Linked DNA regions of Bradyrhizobium sp. AZCC 1610. The protein of the gene in region 2 binds, or shares a complex with, the protein of the main gene of each other region. Links are inferred from orthologs where the notes say so. Each region holds a gene or a part of one and is shown on either strand. Other genes may lie near its edges. The genes, in order: dnaG and V1279_RS12625.

Region 1 (8,176 bases), 3.1 Mb from region 2 along the record:
GACGGCGCGTCGGCAGAATCCTTCTCAGGGGCGTCCGCTGCCTTGTCGTCTTTTTCCTTGTCTTTAACCTGCAGCGTCTTTGCCTTGGTGGCCATTCATCAAGCTCCCGAAACGCGCTCGTGCGGGATGGCGCGCAACGCCACCCGCCTCTGAATTACTGAAGTCGTCGGCGGGATGTCTTTTGTTTGAAAAGCCAACCCGCTAGATCCTTGCTCTTAGCGCGTGATCGTTTCGGAAAACCGGATATCCACTTTTCCGGATCACGCCCGTGCCCCCTGAATATTCCGCATGCTCACGACGCGCAAAGGGCGGCGCAGACTGTCGCCACCCCTTTGACCGCCATCGCCGGTGTTATGCCAATAGCCCTTCGGCGCCGTTAAAGTAACCTTCGGACTATTAAGCTTCGCTTAACCCTGTTTTTGCCGCCAAACCATGGATTTGGCGAGTCTTTTTGCGGGCACGGCCGCCGCCGTCCGCATCATTTTTTTATCACACGCTCTTCAGGAACCGGCCCGAAAGCTCGCCAAAACCCTCGATCAGGGCCTCCGTGCCGTCGAGCGACTCCAGCCGGGCGCTCACGTCCTTAAGCCATGCCAGATTGGACTCACTGGGCTCATCGCCCAACGCCAGTTCGGCATCTTTCTTCTCCCTAAGTAGGGCGTGCGTTTTCTGATGCAAGACAACGAGTTGCTGCCAGGTGGCCAAAACATCTTCCCGCGCCGCGCCGGGCTTGGTGCCCCACACGGCCGAGGTCGTGATCGCCCGCTCAACCCTTTGAAGAACCTCGCCTAATCCGCGCGCCTCAAGATCGGCCCGCATTTTCTCGGCCTGCTCCTCGACGTCAGGAGAATGGTGATGGTCGTTGGCGAAGGCCGCGATAACGCCGGCGCGCAACTTATTTGCCTCGGGATGGGCCAGTTCCAGCGCGGCCACCTCCTCCAGATGGTCGTGCAGGAGCCACGGGTGATTGATCAGGGACTGCAAAATCAGCGCCTCGCGGCGGGACATGGCGCTGCGCTGGCCGCGCATGATCGGGCTGGTCGCGAGCTGCGGGCTGGCCGCCTGGTAGGGGCCGGACGCGATCACGGGGCTTGTGCCCGCCCCCGGCCCGCGCCCGCCCCGGGCGGCGAATCGGCCAGCGGGGCCCTGGTTGAAGCCGCTGCGCGGGGCAAAACGGCGACCTGATTCGCTTCCCCCTCCCCCGCGGAAATTGCCCCTGCCGTAACCGCCGCGGCCGCCGTCCGGCGCAAAAGTGCGCTGCAGGCGCTCGGCCAGATCCTGGCGATAGTAACGCCGCACGACCTCGTCACGAATGCCGTTACTGAGTTCGCCAATCCGCGCTTCCAGCGCCGCACGCCGCTCCGGCGTGGCAAAACTGCCGCCCTCGATCTCGCGCGACCAGAGCATGTCAGATAGCGAACGCGCGGCTGATATCACTTCCTCGATCGCGCCGCGCCCACCTGAGCGCGCGAGATCGTCAGGGTCCTGGCCTTCCGGCAGCAGCGCAAAGCGCAGGCTCTTGCCGGGAAGGAGAGCAGGCAGCGCCAGGTCGGCGGCGCGATAGGCCGCCTTTTGCCCGGCGCGGTCGCCGTCGAAACAGAGGATCGGCTCGTCCGCCATCTTCCAGAGCAGCGCGAGCTGGTTTTCGGTGAGCGCCGTGCCGAGCGGCGCGACGGCGCCACCAAAGCCCGCAGTGACCATGGCGATGACGTCGACATAGCCTTCGACCACGATCAATGGCGAGCCGTTATGCGTCGCCTGCCGCGCGGTTGACAGGTTGTAGAGATTGTCGCCCTTGTGAAACAGCGGTGTTTCCGGCGAGTTCAGGTATTTTGCCGGAACGTCCTTTTCCAGCGCGCGGCCGCCGAAGGCGATGACGCGGCCCCTCGCATCGGTGATCGGAAACATCACGCGATCCTTGAAACGATCGAACGGAACGGGCTTGTCCTCGCCCGCCACCAGCAGCCCCGCCTCCACCATGTCCTCGGTCGAAATGCCCTGTGCGCCCAGATGCTCCTTCAGCGCGAAACGATCCGGCGGCGCATAGCCAAGGCGAAACTGCAGCTGCGTCGCCGGAGAAATGCCGCGGTCGCCGAGATAGCCGCGCGCCTTGGCGCCGTTACGCGACGCCAGCGTGTCGGCAAAGAATTTTGCCGCGAGTTCCATTACGTCATGGAGCGTCTTGCGGCGCTGCTCGTGCCGCGCGGCGTCAGGGGTCGCCGCCGGCAGCGCCATGCCGGCCATCGCGGCAAGGCGCTCGACGGCTTCCGCGAAGCCGACGCCCTCGGTCTCCATCAAAAACGAGATGATGTCGCCATGCTTGCCGGAGGAGAAGTCGTGGTAAAAGCCCTTCTGGTCGTTGACCGTGAACGACGGCGACTTCTCCTGCTGGAACGGCGACAGCCCCTTAAACTCCCGCCCCGCCTTCTTTAACTTGACGCGGCGGCCCACGACTTCCGAGACCGGAAGCCGGGCGCGCAGTTCGTCGAGGAATTGAGGCGAGAAGCGCATGGGGTGAGTTTTTGCCTGAGTCGTGGCGGTTGCCAACCGATCATCGATATAGGGATGCGCCGGGAAAATACGAAGGTTGTCGGGCTTCTCCCGGCTATTCACAGGGCCGGAAGCGGCACAATCCCTCCTTCGTCATGGCCGGGCATAGCCGTCCGAAGGACGGCGTCGCTTCCGCTCGCCTATGTCCCGGCCACCCACGTCTTTGGCATCGCCAGCAAGAAAGACGTGGATGCCCGGGTCAAGCCCGGGCATGACGTAGTATGCGGCGTCGACTCCGCTTGAACCCATCCCCGTTCCGGGCTTCCATACCTCCATGTTCACGGTTTTCCGGGGCGGCCATAGCGGGGCGTGGCGGGTGACGCGGTTCGGGCCGGTCAGGGGCGCGTCGCTTTCGCCGACGCCGGCCCTGTCGGTCGTGCATTCGCTATCGATCGCGCTGCCGATCCTGCCCTCGCCGACCTCCTGGCGGCTGGCCGGCGTCGCCAGCCACCTGCGCTATACCGAGCGCGACGAAAAGAAACGGCTTGATGCCGTTCGAGCCGAGATCGGCCGCCCCGAGGCAACCTGCGCCGCGCTGATCCCGATCAAGAAATCGGCGGCGTGGTGGGAGCTGACGCAGGAAGAGCGGCGGCAGATTTTTGAGGACAGATCGCACCACATTGCGGCGAGCCTGAAATATCTGCCGACGGTCGCCCGTCAGCTCTATCACTGCCGCGATCTCGGCGAGCCCTTCGACTTCCTGACCTGGTTCGAATACGCGCCCGCCGATGCTGACAGGTTCGAGGAGTTGGTCCACACGCTGCGCGCCACTGAGGAATGGCGCTATGTCGAGCGCGAGGTGGATATCCGCATGGAGCGCGAGCGGCTGGATGCGGGTGTTTGATTCTCGTGCCCCGGATGCTGCGCAGCGCGAAAGCGATGCGCTGCTACGCCGGGGCCCACTCTTGCGGCATAACAGGCGTGGCCTTGGGTCCCGGCTCTGCGGCGCAGCGCTACGCGCCGCACCTGGTCCGGGACAAGAGAGCTACTGCTCCAGAAACTTGCCCGAGGCGATCTGTGGCAGGCCGGTGACCGGCCAGTTATAGACATAGGTCCACGCTTCGCCGGCCGCGCCGTCCGCGTGCGTCACGGACAGCATGCGGCGGATATATTCGGTCGGTTCCGGAAAGCCTGCGCCGCAGGCTTCATACATGTCGAGTTCGCCGAGCAGCGCGTCGCGGTCGCGCAGGCGATACAGTTCGCCGAACACGACGTCGCCGGCGTCATCCGAGAGCACCAGCCCCGGATAATGCTTGATGAGGTAGAGCCGGCCGCGGCAGGTGGCTGCGCCCAAAAAATCCGCGCTGCGCGACAAAAGCTGCGCCATCGGATGGTCGAAGCCGCGCATCAGCGTGCCGTAGACGAACAGACGATCTGAAATCATGCGCGCAGTTATCCCGTCAATGCGCCCGGGATCAAGCCGGCACGACCTCGTCGCTGATGACGAAAAACTTCACCAGATCAATCCGCCCGAAACTCGTGGACAGCGCGACGTCGGCGGCATCTCTCCATGGGTCAGACCTTTTCCGCCTGCTGTTCCCCGTGTTGCGCTGCTGTCGCCTCGCCGGCCGAGACGACGCTGATATCGACCTCCATGCCGGCGAACGCATCGGTTGGGCCGAGATACGTCCCGTGCAGCGGGACCGCCTGGCGCGGATCGCGCGCCACCGCCACCCGGATGAGATCGCGGGTGCCGACGATGCCATTGGTCGGATCGAACTCGATCCACCCCGCACTCGGCAGATAGACCTGCACCCAGGCATGCGTCGAGCCGCCGCCGACATGACCATGCGCGCCGTCGCCGGGAATGAAGATGTAGCCGGACACAAATCGCGCGGCGATGCCGAGCCGGCGCAGCGCCTCGATCATGAACAGCGCATAGTCGCGGCAGGTGCCGGATCCGGTCTGCAGCGTGTCGAGCGGATGCTGGGTGCCCTGCTCGTGGCGCTTGCGATAATTGAAGGCCTCGCGAATGCCATGCGTCATGCCGCTCAGGATGTTGAAGGTCGGCGTCGGCCCCTCGGCGTCGAGAAATTTTCGCGCCCAGGCCGACAGCTCGCCATTGGGATCGCCATATTGCGGCGTGACGAACTGCAACAGGTCGGGAAATTCCTCGTCGTCGTAGAGGAACGGATAGAAATGAGCGGGATCGTCCGCGGTCAGCGCGAACTCTTCCGCCGGATTGTGCTCGACGGTGGCGGTCGCCGTGAACGACAAGGTATCGGCGCGCTCGTCGAAGGTCGCGATCGCGACGGTGTTGCCGAACACGTCGTGGATCCAGCGCAGCTGCATCGGCTTCGGTTCGATCTCGAGGTGGCTTGCGCGTATCCGCAAATCATGGCCCGGCAGCGGCCGCAGCATGATGCGGTGCTCGCCGAACGCGACCGGGCGGGTGTAGCGATAAACGGTCTTGTGGTTGATGGTCAGGAGCGGCATCGTCAAACAATCGTCGATTCTGGTACGTCTGATCTAGACCAAATCCTGCTCAATTGTAGATCGGGGTGCCGTTTCGATAGGCACCGCTGTAAGGAAAACGCTTTGGACGCCGCCGCCAGCACAACCCTCCTCCTCAGCTCCGAAGATGTTCCTCCGGTCCGCGAGTTTAACGCAGCGGGACGGTCGCCGTTCCTGTTGACCTGCGACCATTACGGAAGGCTCATTCCGCGCGTGCTCGGCGACCTCGGCCTGCCGGAGAGTGAATTGACGCGCCATATCGCCTGGGACATCGGGATTGCCGGCGTCGCGGAGGCGCTGTCGGCGCATCTCAACGCCCATCTGATCGTGCAGCGCTATTCGCGACTCGTCATCGACTGCAACCGCCCGCCCCATGTCGCAAGCGCGATCCCGCGCATCAGCGAGGCCACGACGATTTCAGGCAATGAAGGCATTTCGCGCGAGGCCGCCGAGATACGACGCGCGCAGATCTTCGATCCCTATCACCGGCGCATCGACGAGATCATCGACCAGCGCGCGAGCGCCGATATGCCGACGGTGCTGGTGTCGCTGCACAGTTTTACGCCCGTCTATGCCGGGATCGCGCGGCCCTGGCATATCGGCACGCTCTATCATCGCGACACGCATCTGCCGCCGCTGCTGCTAAAGCTGCTGCGCGCCGAGGGCGATCTCGTGGTCGGTGACAACGAACCCTATGCAGTCAGCGACGAGACCGACTACACCATCCCCGTGCACGGCGAGGCACGCGGGTTGATGAACACGGGAATCGAAATCCGCCAGGATTTGATCGGCGATCCCGCCGGAGAGAAGGCGTGGGCGGAGCGGCTTGCGCGGATTCTTGGCGAGGTCGAAAACATGATGCGGGCGCGGCAATTATTGTACGCCTAGCCGTGGACGGCGGCGTAATACGCCACGCCCCAGATCGCTGCGGCGGCGAGCCATAGCAGCCAGACGAAGCCCGTGCGCGGCTCGAGCGTGGCCTGCGATGGATTATCAGGGTTGACCCGGACCTTCACGCTGGCACCGTTCTTGTAATCAGTGGTGGATTTGCGAACTAGCCAACTCGAGGTGGACGCGACGCTGCTCGCAAGCGTCGCATGCGTATTGGTGTAGGTGAGATTGTTGTACTTGTAGATGTAAGACACCCTGCGCTGATACATGGTCTGGCCGCGCGACCGTCCATCCTTAGGCGCAGCGCGGTACTGCTCGATGTCGGAAAGCTTGATCGCGCCCGTCACGACAGGCCATTTCATCGCCAGCGATGCATGCCGATGCAGGACCAGCGCAAACAGCGCCACGGCGGTGCCGAAAGCGCCGAAGGCAACGGCCGCTGCAGAATTTTCCGGGTGTGGGAGCCGCGTCGAGACGAACTCGGTGATCTGATGCAGGCCGACCGCCGAGCCGAACACGATCGCCAGCACGATCGCGGTGCCGATGCCGAGACAACCCCACATACCCTTCGGCAGGTCGCGCTCCAGCACCGCCTGGTCCGGATGCAGCGGATTGTAAAAAGCGGTAACGACAGCGCCGACCGGATATTTGGCGATGGTTTCGGCGACCTGGAAATTTCCAAGGTCCTCGCCGATGCTGACGCGGTTGTTGCGCAGTTTCCTGCCCGCAACCGAATATTCGTAGACGATGTCGGCGAAGTTGCGCTCCTCGAAGCGATGCCCCTCCTCCCGGTCGCCATCGATCACCTTGACCTTGCGCACCTCGGCTTTCGAGACCACCACCTTGCCGGCGGTCGACGGCCATTCGCGCGCGGCGCGCACCTGCAGCGACTTGTAGGTGGCGGCGGCGAGGATCAGCCCGAGCGGGGCGAGCAGCATCGCATAGACGAACCACGGCAGATCGGGCATCGGTCATCCCCCAACGACGGCGCTGGATTAGACGTGCCGCCGCCGTCGCGGGTTCAACAGCGCCAGCGGATTTACTTTGCCCGCGTCAGCGCCAGCCAGATACCGCCACCGATCATGAAGCCGCCGGAGACGCGCGACAGCAGCCGCGTGCGCTGCTTGGAGAAGAACAATCGCGCCCGGCCGGCCAACAGCGCGTAGACCGCGTCGGTCGAGGCGGCGATCACCATGAAGGTGATGCCGAGCAGCGCCACCTGCGGAAGGTGGTCCTTCTCCATGTCCATGAACTGCGGAATGAAGGCGCCGAAGAACACCAGCACCTTCGGGTTAGAGAGCAGCACCAGAAATCCCTGCAGGAAAAACCCGCCGCGTGGCGGCGGTGGTGGCTCGTCAGCGTTGACACCTTCGACCGGCGAACGGATCAGCTTGATACCGAGCCAGATGAGGTAGGCGGCGCCTGCAAAGCGCACCCAGTCGAACCAGTAGCCCATGGTCGCCATCAGCGAGGTCAGGCCGACCGCGACGATACCGATCACGATGGCGAGGCCGGTTTGCGCGCCGGCGCAATTGATCAGCGCCGCGCGGGTGCCATGCCGCAGGCCGTTGGCGATCAACAGCGTTACCACCGGACCCGGCAACAGCGCCAGCGCGATGCAGGCAGCGACAAAGGCGAGATAGGCTTGAAGGGACATGGGGAGATTCCGGTGAGAGAAACGTCATGGCCGGGCATAGCCGTCTGAAGGACGGCGTCGCTTCCGCTCGCCTATGCCCGGCCATCCACGTCTTATCGCAAAGCGCGACCGATAAAAAGACGTGGATGGCCGGGATATCTGGCGCGAAGACGCGCTTCGCGCTTTTGCCCGGGCATGACGGAGATATTTCAACGCCCTTCCATCGCAGCCGTCATCCAGCGCGTCATTTCGCCGGTTGCCAGAAACGCCAGCGCCGCGCGCCGCACCTCGGAAGCGTCACCCCGGCCGCGCGCGACCGCGACGAGGAGATCGCAGCGGCGCGAGACCGCGACGCCGACGGCGATGTGCGGTGAACCGTCGGGCATTTTGAGGTCATAGGCCCTGATCCGGCCGGGCATATCGGCGAGCCGAACAATATCGCCAGGCGCGAGCGGCGCAAAATGCTGGCTCATCAGATCGAGATCGGCGACGCGATCGACCTCGTCGTCGTCGGTGACGCCGCGATCGCAGTTGCAGAAACCCATCTTCGGCCGCAGGTAAAGCTCCACCTCGCCGCCGCACGTAGCCACGCCGCAGCGAAAGGCCTTGCCTGCGGGCCAACCATCGCGGGGAAACGGCCAGGCG
Region 2 (8,245 bases):
GCCTTGGAATTCCCGCAGTGTCGATCACTCGCTTCCAGCGGGAAATCTCGGAGACGATCATGCTGCGCATGTCGTCGGGAGAACCGCTGCGGACCTCGTTTCCCATGACCTGCAGCTTGCTTTTGGTGTCGCGCATTTCGAGAACTGCACGCAATTCGCGATTGAGTTTGTCGATGACGGGTTGAGGAACCTTCTTGCTGGTCGCGATGCCGAGCCAGGATCGAACCTCGTAACCCGAGACGGTTGCGGCGATCGGCGGGACGTCGGGAATCGAAAACCATGGGGCTTGGCTGGTCGCGCCGAGGCCTCGTATCGTGCCGGCCGTAAGTTGCGGGGCGGTGATGGTCAGCGTGTCGATCAGAATATCGATCTGGCCGCCGAGCAGGTCGTTGATGGGGCCGCCGCCGCCCTTGTAGGGCACGTGGATCATCCTGATGCCGGCCATCGCCGACAGCAATTCGCCAACCAGATGTTGCGTCGATCCGACGCCGACCGAGCTATAGGTCAGCGTGTCTGGTTTGGCTTTCGCTTCCGCAATCAAATCTGCAAGCGTCTGAAACCGGTGGCTCGATTTGACGGCGACGACGAAGGGAAAGAACACCACCGTCGAAATCATCTGGAAATCCTCGACCGGGTCAAACGGCAGCGCCTTGTACATGGCGGCCGAGACCGCGTGGCCGCCCGTCAGCATGATCAGTGTGTAGCCGTCCGGCGCGGCCTTTGCGGCGCGGTCGGATGCGATGTTGCCGCCGGCGCCCGGGCGGGCTTCCACGATGACGGGTTTGCCAAGCCGCCGGGAAAGGCCATCGGCTACGATACGCGCGATCGCATCGGCGTTGCCGCCGGCGCCAAATCCATGCGTCAGCGTGATTGGACGGGAAGGGTAGTCGTCATCCGCGGCTGCAGCAGAATTCACGAGCGCACAAAGAAGTGCTGCTGCCATCGCGACCGTCTTCAAGATTCTCACGCGCGTTCCTCCCGTCATTGCCTGCTTTGAGGCTTGCGCGAAGCATAACAATCTCTGGTTCGTAGTGCGAAAGAAACTGCCTGCCAGGCGGCGGGCATCACGCCGCAATAATCCTGCCTACTTCAGCACGATCCACGCCGGCGCATGGTCGCTGGCGCCTTCCTCGCCGCGTATCTCGCGATCGACGCCGGCCTTGATCAGGCGCGGCGCGATAGCCGGGCTGAGCAACAGATGATCGAGCCGCAGCCCGGCGTCGCGCGGCCAGCGGTTGCGCTTGTAATCCCAGAACGTGAACATCGGTTTCGACGGATGCAGCGTCCGGATCGCATCCGTCCACCCCTGGTCCACCAGCGCCTTGAACGCATCGCGGCTCTTCGGCTGGATCAACGCGTCCTTGTCCCAGGACTTTGTCGGATAGATATCTGACGACGTCGGCGCGACATTGTAGTCGCCGGCCAGCACCACCGGGATATCCTGCTTGAGCAGTTTGCCGGCATGCGACCGCAGCCGTTTGAACCAGTCGAGCTTGTAATCGAATTTCGGTCCGGGCTGCGGGTTGCCGTTCGGCAGATAGAGGCTGGTGAGGATGACGCCGTTGACGGCGGCCTCGATATAGCGCGCCTCGTCATCATCGCGATCGCCGGGCAGCGCGGTCCGGGTCAATACCGGCTCGGCGTTGCGCGCCAGAATGGCAACGCCATTCCAGGTTCTTTGTCCGCGCCACACCGCGCCGTAGCCGGCTTTCTCGATAGCTACAATCGGGAACTCGGCATCGGTCGATTTCAGTTCCTGCAGACAGACGACGTCGGGTTTAGCCGCGCGCAGCCAGCGCAACAGGTTCGGCAGGCGGCGGTTGACATTATTAATGTTGAAGGTCGCGATCTTCATGTAGAGCTAGCCGGCATCACTGCGCTCGCTGACATCCGGAGACTTCATGTCGAAACTACGCTTCGCCGTTCTCGTGCTCGCCATTGGATGCTCCGGATCCGCGGTTGCTCAGACCGCCGACGGGCGCGGCGCCTGCAAGGCGGACTATGACAAATATTGCGCCGGCACGCCGCCCGGCGGCGGCCGTGTCGTCGCATGTCTGAACAAGCAGCAGCACCAACTCAGTGACACCTGCAAGAAAGTGTTGGCTAACCGGAAGACACAGTAAGACACAACCTCGACATGAGGCGCCGCGAAGCAACCCTGGGAACGAAGAACTAGGTGGAAGCGGCAGCCGGCTCCGCTGGAGGCGGAGCGGAGGGCTCTACAACGGCATTGCCGCCCTTGTAGATTCGCACGTAGCGTTTGCCAAGACTGGTCAACACCTCGTAGCCGATGGTGCCGAAATGGTGGGCGAGTTCGTCGACCGTAATGCCTTCGCCGATCAGCGTCACCATATGGCCGCGCCGCACGGCATTCTTGTCGAGATCGGTGACGTCGACGGCCGTCAGGTCCATCGAAATCCGCCCCGCGATCGGGCAGCGCTTGCCGGCGACCACCACCTCGGCGCCGCGGGTGCCGTCATTGGCGCTGGCGGCGCGGAAATAGCCGTCGGCATAGCCCGCGGAAACGATCGCTAATCGGGTCGGACGCCGCGCCGTCCAGGTGCCGCCATAGCCGACGGTATCGCCGCGCTCGACGTTGCGGATCTGCACGATGCGTGCCTTCAGTTCGACGACCGGCTGCATCGGATTGTCGGCTTCCGGCGTCGGATTGATGCCGTAAAGCGCACAGCCCGGCCGCACCAGGTCGAACTGGAATTGGGCGCCCAGAAAAACGCCGGACGAATTCGCCAGCGACGCCGGTACGCTGGAGAACACGCTCGCGATCTCGCGGAAAGCCGTGAGCTGCCTGGCGTTGGCGGGATTGTTGAGCAGTTCGGCGGAGGCGAGGTGGCTCATCACGAGCGTAATGCCGTGATCGCCGGCGTTGATCCGCGGGATGATGCCCTGCGCCTCGGTGACAGTCAGTCCGAGCCGGTTCATGCCGGTATCGATGTGAATGGCCGCGCCGCCCGACCAACCGGAGCGGCGGCAGAACACATCCCATTCGGCGAGTTCGTTGAGGTCGCCGATCACGGGCTTGCAGTCGATCCTGGCGTAGGCCTCGCCGGTATTCTGGAAGAAGCCGTCGAGCACGTAGATTGCGGCCGCGGGCGCCGCGGCGCGAACCACGCGGGCCTCATCGAGGGTGGCGACGAAAAACGTCTTGCAGCCGGCGCCAGAAAGGGCGCGCGCGACCTGCTCGGCGCCGCAGCCATAAGCGTCCGCCTTCACGACACCGGCGCATTCGGCCGGCACCGCCGTCTTCTCGAGCTTGCGCCAGTTGGCGACGATGGCGTCGAGGTCGACCGTGAGCACGCCGGTCGCGCTCGCAAGCGCGGCAGCCCGGTTAGCTTCGGGCGAGAGCGGGGTACCGTGCGGGATGGATTTGGGATCGGGGGCGATGTTCATGCCCCATTTTACGCGGCGGAACGCGGCGGTTCAACCGCAGTTCGCCTCAATAGCCGCGGTCGGGCAAGTGGCCATCCTGTGCGAGATCGCTGAAGCGCGTGAACTGGCCTTCGAACTGTACTTCCACGGTCCCGGTGGGGCCGTGGCGCTGCTTGCCGATGATGATTTCGGCCTTGCCGTGCACCAGCGACATGTCGAGCTGCCATTTTTCGTATTCGGGCGTGCCGATCCGCGGCTCCTTGTTGGCGAGGTAATATTCCTCGCGATACACGAAGATCACGACGTCGGCGTCCTGTTCGATCGAGCCGGATTCACGCAGGTCGGCCAGTTGCGGCCGCTTGTCGTCGCGATTTTCAACCTGACGCGAGAGCTGCGACAGGGCGATGATCGGAACGTTAAGTTCTTTTGCCAGCGCCTTGAGGTTGGTGGTGATCTCGGTTACTTCCTGCACGCGGTTGTCGGAACGCTTGCCCGATCCCTGCAGCAGCTGGATGTAGTCGATCACGATCATGTCGAGGCCCTTTTGCCGCTTCAGCCGGCGGGCGCGCGCGGTGAGCTGCGAGATCGACAGGCCGCCGGTTTCGTCGACGTAGAGCGGCAGCGACTGCAGCTCGATCGAATAGTCCCGGATCTTCTCGAAATCGGCCTCGCTGATGCCGCCGCGGCGGATCATGCTGGAGGCGATGCTGGTCTGTTCGGCAAGAATACGTGTGGCGAGCTGCTCGGCGGACATTTCGCAGGAGAAGAAGCCGACGATGCCGCCATTGACGGATTTCATCGTGCCGTCGGCCTGCACCTCGGCGCGATGCGCCTTGGCGATGTTGTAGGCGATGTTGGTGGCGAGCGCCGTCTTGCCCATGCCGGGGCGGCCGGCGACGATGATCAAGTCGGACGCCTGCAGCCCGCCCATCTTGGTGTCGAGATCGCGCAAGCCCGTGGCAATGCCCGACAGGTTGCCGTCGCGCTGGAAGGCCTTGGCCGCCATGTCGACTGCAGTGGTCAGCGCCTGCGAGAAACGCTGGAAGCCGCCGTCGTAACGGCCGGACTCGGCAAGCTCGTAAAGCTGGCGCTCGGCATCCTCGATCTGCGTGCGCGGCGTAAAGTCCACCGGCGCATCGAAGGCGACATTGACCATGTCCTCGCCGATTCGGATCAGGTCGCGGCGCAGCGACATATCGTAGACCGTGCGGCCGTAGTCCTGCGCGTTGATGATCGTGGTGGCCTCGGCCGCGAGACGCGCGAGGTATTGGCCAACCGTCATGCCGCCGATATCGGTATCGGCGGGCAGGAAGGTTTTCAACGTCACTGGAGTCGCGACCTTGCCCATTCGAATCAGGCTGCCGGCGGTCTCGAAAATGGTCTGGTGGATCGGCTCGAAGAAGTGCTTCGGCTCCAGAAAGTCGGAAACCCGGTAGAACGCGTCGTTGTTGACCAGGATGGCGCCCAACAGGCTCTGCTCCGCCTCGATATTGTGCGGTGCGCTCCGGTAGACCGGAGTTCCCGCGTCGGGAGCGAGTTTGAGGACGTTCGAATCAGTCAAAGCCATGGGTCGGATTATGCTTCAGATTCTTGGCGTTGTTGGGATTCCGCGGGGAGGTCGCGATTCCCGAGTGGGGGGCGATAAAGCGCCACTCGCGGGCCTGGCGAAAGTGTGAAGCTGCCTTATGCACGATTCACACATGTAAGGTGTGAATCATCCCGACGGGCAGACGTCTTCCCTTGACGGGGTTGCGGCCAGAACCGGGTGACGCGGGGAGCGCCTTCGCCAAAAATGCCAAGGCAAGGAAAGTCTTAGGTAAAATCTTAGGAGAGTCTGAACCTTACCGCGACTTGGACAGACACATCCGAACGCGGGGAGACGTTTTCGATCCGCGTCTTAAGCGTTGATCAAACCAGGATCAGGTAGATGAACGCGAACAAGGCAGCGCCCACGCCGGCTACGATCAAAGCGTAGTCGATCCTGATGTCGGAATCGAACGGGGCTGGGTAGGTCTGCCGGCTCATGGCGGAAATGTACGACGGGCCGCCGAGGGCTTTTGTGAAGTAGATCACATCGGGTGTGATTTTCTTCGCCGCAGAATGGATTGGTTACGGAATCGGGAACGGGCCGGCGATTTTCGAGTTGCCTGTTGTAACGGACGAGAAGGACAGGCGATGGGTCAGCAAATCCCGGGATGGCGATCGGCAAGCGGCCAGCGCTTGTGGCTGTCGATGCTGATCGACACGATGGAAGAGATTTCGCGCCCGGAACTGCGTGCCATACCCTGTGATGATCAGCTGCTCGCAGCGTTGCGAGCCCAACTCGCCCGTCCGGCGTTGACGCCCTATGCCTCGGCGTACAGCCTGCGGAACTGAGGCCACCGCGATCGGGGCGGACTATTCGCCCGCCAACTGCAGCCGCGGCTGCCTCCCGGGTTCCATCCCGCGCAGCCTGGCTTCTTCCCGGGTAATGTAATCCCGCGTCATCGGCACGATCCCCTGGCGCTTGGTGAGCTGGATCTGGAAATTCATCAGGTTTTGCTTCCGGAACGACATTTCCGACGCCGCCAGATAAAATTCCCACATGCGGGCAAAACGCTCGTCATAGAGGCGCACCGCCTCTTCGCGCCGCGCCAGGAAGCGGTCGCGCCAGGCCTTCAGCGTTTCCGCATAATGCAGCCGCAGGATTTCGATGTCGCAGACCAGAAGGCCCGCCTTCTCGATCGCGGGAACGACCTCGGAAAGGGCGGGGATATAGCCGCCCGGGAAGATGTATTTCGTGATCCATGGGCTCGTCACGTCGGGCCCGGTAGAGCGGCCGATCGAGTGCAGCACCATGACGCCGTCGTCGCTGAGAAGTTCGGCGCAGCGCCGGAAATAGGTTTCATAGAAGTCGATGCCGACGTGTTCGAACATGCCGACCGAAACGATGCGGTCGAACGGGCCGGCAATATCGCGGTAATCGCTCGGCAGGAATCTTGCCGACCCCGTCAGGTTCTTTTCGGCGGCGCGGGCATTCGAGGACAGCAATTGCTCCGACGACAGCGTGATGCCGGTGACATCGGCGCCGGTCATTTCGGCGAGATAGAGGCCAAGGCCGCCCCAGCCCGAGCCGATGTCGAGCACGCGGTTGCCGCGCCCGATCAGGAGCTTGGCGGCAAGGTGGCGTTTCTTGGCGAGCTGGGCATCGTCGAGGGTCGTGTCCGGCGTTTCGAAATAGGCGCAGCTATATTGCTTGTCGGCGTCGAGGAAGAGGGAATAGAGCCGCCCGTCGAGGTCATAGTGATGGGCGACGTTGTTTCTCGCCCGGCCGCGCCAATTGAATTGCCTGGCGTGCCGGCTGAAATAGCGCAGCCACCATTGCAGCTTGGCCCAGCGTGGGAGCATTTCGGGCTGGCCGAGCAGGATCTCCAGCGCGTCCGTGATCGAGCCATCCTCGACCACGAATGTGCCGTCCATGTAGGCTTCGCCGAGCGCCAGTTCGGGATTGAGCAGGATCCGGCGCTGGGTCCGTTCGGTCAGAAACCGCGCCGACACCGGGCGGCCGGTTCCGTCACCGCAGGTAAACCGGGTTCCGCTCGCAGTTTTAAATGTCATTGCGCCGCGGCGAATGAACTGACCCAAAAAATAACGCAACAACCGATCCATCGAAGCACCAATGGAGCGAACGCTCGTTACACCGACGCATCAGGGAACCGCTGGTTCCAAGGATGGATCAAAAAAATCATAAGGACGATGATGCCGTGGCGCTACTGTGTTGGAGTCAAAGCGGATATTCCCGAATGTGGCGATCACGCAGATGCGCAATAAGCGTGCTTCCATTCGCGTCATAATCGGCTAAAAGGTGACCCCGCCGCCGGCCACGTCTTGCGATGCCGGTAGCGATTCCACGTCTGGAGAAGCAGGGAATGTTGAGCCGAGCGCTCAGTTTAGCGACGGTGACGCTCCTGATCGGCTGCCTCACAGCAGGTGTGGCGCGGGCGGTGGAAAATCTCGACGCCGGCAAGAGCCCCTCCCAGATATTCTCGAACACCTGCAGCGCCTGCCACAAGAGTCCGCGTGGCCTGTTGAAGAACACGTCGGCTTCGTCGTTGCCGGGCTTTCTGCGCCAGCACTATACGACGGGCACCGACATGGCCTCGCAGCTCTCTTCCTTCCTGATATCCAGCGGGGCGGCCGACCCCCGGTATCAGGGCAAGGATCAGGCGAAGCAGAAGAAGGACGCCAAGCAGGACGGAAGGCCGGATCAGCCCGACCGGCTCGGTCGCCGGCAGCCACCGGCCGCACCTGCGCAGGAGGCTTCCCGGCCGGACGCCGACGGAGCACCACCGCAAGGCGAGGGCGCGCGGCCAGGCCGAGACGCGAAGCGGTTGGCACGTCCGCAAGCTGCGCCCGAGGCCGCCAAGCCTGCAGATGGACAGACCCCGGTGCAGGCCGCGACCGACAGCAAATCGGGCGTCAGACAGAAGCAGGGTAGACGGGGCAAGCCCGCCGCCGAAGAACCGCCGAAAGCTGAACAGGCGGCCCCTGGCGATGCCGCAAGCGAAGATGCGTCGCGGGATGCCGCCAAGGCTGAAACTGCCGCGACCGATCCTGCCAAGACCGACGCGATCAAGACCGACGAGATCAAGGGCGAGAGCGACAAGCCGGCCGGCGAGCCAGCGAAGCCCGTGGGCGAGTCGGAAAAGCCGGCAGGCGAGGACGGATCCGAGACCGCCAAAGTCGATGCTCCCAAGGAGAACGCCGGTAGCGGTAGCGAGCCGACGCCGCTCAGGCCAGATCCGGTGCCGCCGGTCACGCCGGCACCGCCTGCTTCCGCGGCGACCGCGCCCGAGCCGGCCGCAGATTCTTCCACAGC

Evidence for each region.
Region 1: the proteins of V1279_RS12625 (region 2) and dnaG are in contact, whole or in part, in a crystal structure (PDB 2R6A), measured with the Geobacillus stearothermophilus proteins. The link is inferred for Bradyrhizobium sp. AZCC 1610 from one-to-one orthologs. Residues at the interface, in WP_033016901.1 of Geobacillus stearothermophilus: Ser13, Glu15, Ala16, Gln18, Glu91, Leu92, Asp94, Ala95, Val96, Pro97, Thr98, Ala99, Ala100, Asn101, Tyr104, Tyr105, Ile108; in WP_049624496.1 of Geobacillus stearothermophilus: Lys456, Leu457, Leu458, Pro459, Ala460, Asn463, Ala464, Leu467, Leu535, Leu536, Ile537, Ala538, Gln544, Glu545, Asp548, Tyr549, His552.

Annotation. Positions count from the first base shown.
Region 1 is NZ_JAZHRR010000001.1:5,792,852-5,801,027, forward strand. What follows is about bases 1-2,883. They hold dnaG (DNA primase), read right to left. Parts: upstream 2,512-2,883; coding sequence 490-2,511; downstream 1-489. Other genes in these bases: rpoD (RNA polymerase sigma factor RpoD), read right to left, coding at 1-95; V1279_RS28475 (chlorite dismutase family protein), read left to right, coding at 2,825-2,883. Outside these bases: more of V1279_RS28475, read left to right, coding at 2,884-3,394; V1279_RS28480 (gamma-glutamylcyclotransferase family protein), read right to left, coding at 3,536-3,934; V1279_RS28490 (transglutaminase family protein), read right to left, coding at 4,066-4,986; V1279_RS28495 (N-formylglutamate amidohydrolase), read left to right, coding at 5,089-5,892; V1279_RS28500 (DUF3592 domain-containing protein), read right to left, coding at 5,889-6,863; V1279_RS28505 (LysE family translocator), read right to left, coding at 6,935-7,552; V1279_RS28510 (hypothetical protein), read right to left, coding at 7,741-8,176. UniProt on the Escherichia coli protein: RNA polymerase that catalyzes the synthesis of short RNA molecules used as primers for DNA polymerase during DNA replication.
Region 2 is NZ_JAZHRR010000001.1:2,641,161-2,649,405, forward strand. The notes cover bases 2,705-5,656. They hold V1279_RS12625 (replicative DNA helicase), read right to left. Parts: upstream 4,955-5,656; coding sequence 3,455-4,954; downstream 2,705-3,454. Other genes in these bases: alr (alanine racemase), read right to left, coding at 2,705-3,408; V1279_RS12630 (hypothetical protein), read right to left, coding at 5,296-5,460; V1279_RS12635 (transcriptional regulator), read left to right, coding at 5,563-5,656. In the rest of the region: V1279_RS12605 (tripartite tricarboxylate transporter substrate-binding protein), read right to left, coding at 1-967; V1279_RS12610 (exodeoxyribonuclease III), read right to left, coding at 1,085-1,855; V1279_RS12615 (cysteine rich repeat-containing protein), read left to right, coding at 1,902-2,123; more of alr, read right to left, coding at 2,173-2,704; more of V1279_RS12635, read left to right, coding at 5,657-5,763; V1279_RS12640 (class I SAM-dependent methyltransferase), read right to left, coding at 5,785-7,035; V1279_RS12645 (hypothetical protein), read left to right, coding at 7,296-8,245. UniProt on the Escherichia coli protein: The main replicative DNA helicase, it participates in initiation and elongation during chromosome replication. Travels ahead of the DNA replisome, separating dsDNA into templates for DNA synthesis.